2 regions of the Lysinibacillus sp. NPDC095746 genome follow, and region 1 is predicted to be linked to the other one. Evidence: riboswitches for the same ligand, from Rfam matches in the RefSeq annotation. Region 1 holds a riboswitch; the other holds the start of a gene.

Region 1 (2,209 bases):
TTTACAGATATGGCACATTACTCAATGGTGAAAAATCATATGTTTAATGGCGTAAATCTTCCATCAATCGTTTCTTATAACGATGAAGAATGCATTAAAGTCATTCGTGAATTTAAATTCGAAGACTATAGCGGCCGACTTTCATAAGGCAAAGAAAATCCTCTCCAACTTAATGCTGGAGAGGATTTTTTACGGCTGCATATTCATCCAACTATCAACATGATGAATGGCAAAACCATTATAACTTTTTTTATTGGCATAATGTTGATGAACTTGTGCTAACTGTTTGTTCATATAGGCTTCTCCATCATCATAGAAGGTAATATTATTCCCTTCATCAGTGGCTCCTGTTTCCACACCAATAACAATCGACTTTTTTACTTTTTTTGCATAATTAATTTCATGTTCAACGATATTAATAATGTCTATAGCAGCATCTCGATAAGCCATTATTGAAACACTTTCTACTTGGTCAATTACCCAGTCAGCTAATAAACCATTACCGAATTGGTTTTTGTAAGTAATTTCATCAAACCAAAATGGCATATCAACTTCCAATGGCAATAGTAATCGGTCGGTATCCCCTTGCGCTCTAGTAACAAGCGCTTGATAGGATTCAATCGTTTTCGCTTGGTTCGAGCTCCAGCCACTATTTAAATAGGGCTCTACATCAAGATGAACGCCAGAAAATTGCTCTGTTGCTGCTGCATTTTCATTATATGTTTGTAACCAATCAAATAGCTGATCCTGCATTTTAAAGCCCTCTGCTGAAACCCAACTTGCAGAACCATCTAACGCATATACTTTTATCCCTTTTGCCGTTGCTTTATCGATAAAACTTTTGTAATAATTACTTGCTATATCACTATTAATTTGTAAATATAATTTATTAACTTGTTTGCTTTCTAAAAATGAAAGTACTCCTGATTCACCTTCAACAATCTTTGTCGTGTCCCATAACCAAGTAGCCCTATCCTGCATGGCCATTGCGTCTACCTTTCCCATTGTTAATCCTAGCGTGCTTACAATTGCTACAATAAAAACAATGATTGCTTTTGATAGTGAATGACTTCCCATATATTACATCTCCATTCTATTGGCCGAGGCTCATAGAACAGAACCTGGCAACCTGACAATCATGCACTAAAATAGTGTTTAGACTCATGGCTTTGCGTCCTTCCCTTTCGGTGAAGTTTGCCTTTTACAGTAGTTTTCTTACCATACATAATACGATGTTAGTATGGATATGTCAGTAGGTAAATCGCATAATTCTATTGATAACTTTCAAATATGTACATATGAACACAGGTTATTTTTACTATATTAGAAATAAGTAATTTATGTTACTAACTTGTAGCGATTGAAAAATCGTGGATAGAAGAGCTAGTCAGAACGAAAATCAACGACACGTTTTGGTGATAAGCTTAATATTCGGCAAAAAGAAAGACAGAATCACATATATGTAATTCTGTCCCCAATATTAACTATGAAATATTAATCATACAAAAACTTATGCCTCTACGTTTTCTTTTTCATTTTCAAGCATTTTGTGTAAATAATTTATTATTTCACGTATACCTTCTAATGAATTCACAAGTATCTTCGGGTCAACGTAGGTGATCATACGATTTTCAAGATTAGCCACAGCTGTAAAATAGCGTGTTTTAGAATAATTAACAAGTCCCATTTGCTTTAATACCGACTCATCAAAATCAAGAATTTCACGAGCTTCTGTAACAAGTAATCCATAATTTACAACATCCGTGTTCAATACTATAATTCGTGCTGTTGTAGCATTAGAAGAACGATTATAAAGAATACGCTCAAAATCAAGCACAGGGACAAGCTCGCCACGAATTCTTGTGAAGCCTAGAAGATAATTAGGCAAGTGAGGAATCGGTGTTACTTGCTCTAACTTTTCAATCGAAATCGCTTGTTCCACGGGTACTGCGTATTCCTCTGTACCACAAGCAAAAACTACTGCCTTTACACTTTCCATGCGGTCACATCCTCGATTTTTGTAGTTATTTTTTCGCAGACTCTTTAATGATTTCAACAAGTAAATCCGCTAATTTTTCTAATTCTTCGACTGGGATTTTTTCATTTGTTGTATGAATGTCCTCGTATCCAACAGAAAGATTTACTGTAGGGATGCCGAAGCCCGCAATAACATTGGCATCGGAACCTCCGCCTGAAATACCAAGCTTTG
Region 2 (2,209 bases), on a different contig from region 1:
TTAAAATGACGAACAATGATATTTTAATTCGTTTAAGATATGCATTAGATATCAAAAATACAGATATGGTTAAAATTTTTCAGCTAGGTGGCATGGACTATACGAAAGAAGAAGTATTGAACATGCTCATTAAAGTTTATGATGAGGAAGAAGCACCAGAAGAATACATTAAATGTAATAATAAAATGTTAGAGGCTTTTTTAAATGGATTTATTACATTTAAACGAGGTCCGCAAAAGCCTAAGCCAGGTCAAGCAGAAGGACCACTACCTGTTTCAGGAAAAGAAAGCCCTAATAATATGCTATTAAAGAAAGTGAAGATTGCGTTAGCCTTAACGAGTGAGGAGATGCTCGATATTTTATATGATGGAGGCGTTAGCGTTTCGAAAGGCGAATTAGGTGCTATTTTAAGAAATCCAAGTCATCGTAACTATAAAGAATGTGGCGATCGCTTTGTGAGAAATTTTTTAAGAGGGCTGACAGATAAGTATAGAAATTAAAATAACATTCACTGTGGATTGTCAAGTATGAATTTTAAAGAAAAACTAATAGATTAATGATTAACAAAGCAACTGCAATTTTGCAGTTGTTTTTTGTGAAAAATTTTACGTAAAAATACTCGTTGTGATAAAAATATTCTGCAAAAAGCGCATTTTTCTTAGTTGGATATAGTTGACAATTTGTGACGGAATTGTGTACACTAAAAATACATAAAGTTGTCACAAAGAGGAAAAATAAATGTTCACGAACAGAGGGGTGCTTTTATGTTTGGATTAAACATTTTATTAGTTGCTTTCGCATGTGTTACGATTCCGCTTGTTGTTGCTTCAGTAATGTTAGACATTTTTTATGCAGAAAAGAAACAAGTTCGTTTTTCATTACGCCGTACATCTATGTGGTATTCCTGCATGTTTGCTTTAGCATTTATACCGTCGGTTTTATACATGACACTAAAATAATAATCATTTAGGGGTAATTGATTATTTAAAAATTATAGTAGCAGCTACAATTTTGCGTTGTAGCTGTTTTTTATTTCCCTGAAGAGAATTGTGGATGTGCCGAGAAAATTGTGTAATATTATTCATTTTATTGAATTGGTAAAATAGTAAATATTATGTGTTTTTTTATCTAGTTACATTGACTACTTTTACCCATTGTGTTAATTTGAGGAGGAAAAAGATGGGCAAATCTGCTGAAAGGTAGAGACGCAAAGCTACAGGTCTAAGGTAATGAATACTATGATGGCTGAGCTGCAAAGGAGTACTAGTTAAGTACATCTATAGCTAGTCATATTCTTTGATGCCTATTTCTTTTGAAATAGGTTATTTTTTTTGCCCAAAATACGATCAAGGAGGAAGTAATAATCATGAAGTTGTTTAAAAATGTTTCATTAAAAAGCAAACTTTTACTAACGGTTTCTATTATTGTTTTGCTTCTAATTGCTATTATTACTACACAAAGTATTAGAGAATTAAACAATCGAATGTCTGTTGATTTAGAGCAAGAGTTGAAAAGTGTTGGTTTATTGACAGCTATGAATCTTGATAGGAATGATGTTAAAGATTTATTGACTGAAAAGGGAGAGACGAATGCTAAATTTAAAAAAATTCAAAAGCAACTCGATAAGATTCAAGAAGAACAAGGTATTATGAGTTGGAGCTATATTTGGGATGTGAAGGACGCAGATGGCGTTAACCCGATCGGCTATACATCTAATTTGAACGAGGTCTATGAAGCGGGTGAAATCTTTACTGATTTAGCAGATGAACATGTAAAAACGGCTAAATTGGCAATTAAAAATAATAGCACTGCTGTAACTGATATTTTCGAAGATCCTTATGGTTCATGGCGAACTGTGTTTACCCCTATTAATGATGACAATGGCAAGCTCATTGCTTTATTAGGTATTGATTATTCTGCGGACTACATAAATACAATCATTAAAACAAGTGTCATAAAACAAATCGTTCTAGCTGTTATTGGAATTTTACTTCTATTAGTTTTACTCTACATAATTATTGATCGTCTATTAAAACCACTTAAGAAAGTAGTGAACGCTGCAAATCAAGTAGCGAATGGACAATTAATAAATGTAGATTTAGAAATAACGAAGGACGAAATCGGAAATTTATCTAAATCTATTCAAACGATGGTTTCCAATTTACAACATATTATTTTAAATATTAGAAATACATCTGACAACGTTTCT

Evidence for each region. Region 1 has a riboswitch for cyclic di-GMP ahead of ACIQ7N_RS02300 (amidase). Riboswitches for the same ligand answer to the same signal wherever they lie in the genome.
Region 2: it holds a riboswitch for cyclic di-GMP, as region 1 does, so the genes downstream of both, ACIQ7N_RS13845 (methyl-accepting chemotaxis protein) here and ACIQ7N_RS02300 (amidase) in region 1, are expected to answer to the same signal.

The regions. Positions count from the first base shown of each region.
Region 1 is NZ_JBIWGL010000002.1:79,682-81,890, forward strand. It holds gene nspC (carboxynorspermidine decarboxylase) at 1-147, shown strand, start outside; gene ACIQ7N_RS02300 (amidase) at 190-1,077, opposite strand; cyclic di-GMP riboswitch class I at 1,121-1,209, opposite strand; gene ACIQ7N_RS02305 (chemotaxis protein CheW) at 1,511-1,999, opposite strand; gene ACIQ7N_RS02310 (M20/M25/M40 family metallo-hydrolase) at 2,025-2,209, opposite strand, start outside.
Region 2 is NZ_JBIWGL010000017.1:41,244-43,452, forward strand. It holds gene ACIQ7N_RS13835 (YehS family protein) at 6-500, shown strand; gene ACIQ7N_RS13840 (hypothetical protein) at 765-959, shown strand; cyclic di-GMP riboswitch class I at 1,173-1,258, shown strand; gene ACIQ7N_RS13845 (methyl-accepting chemotaxis protein) at 1,367-2,209, shown strand, end outside.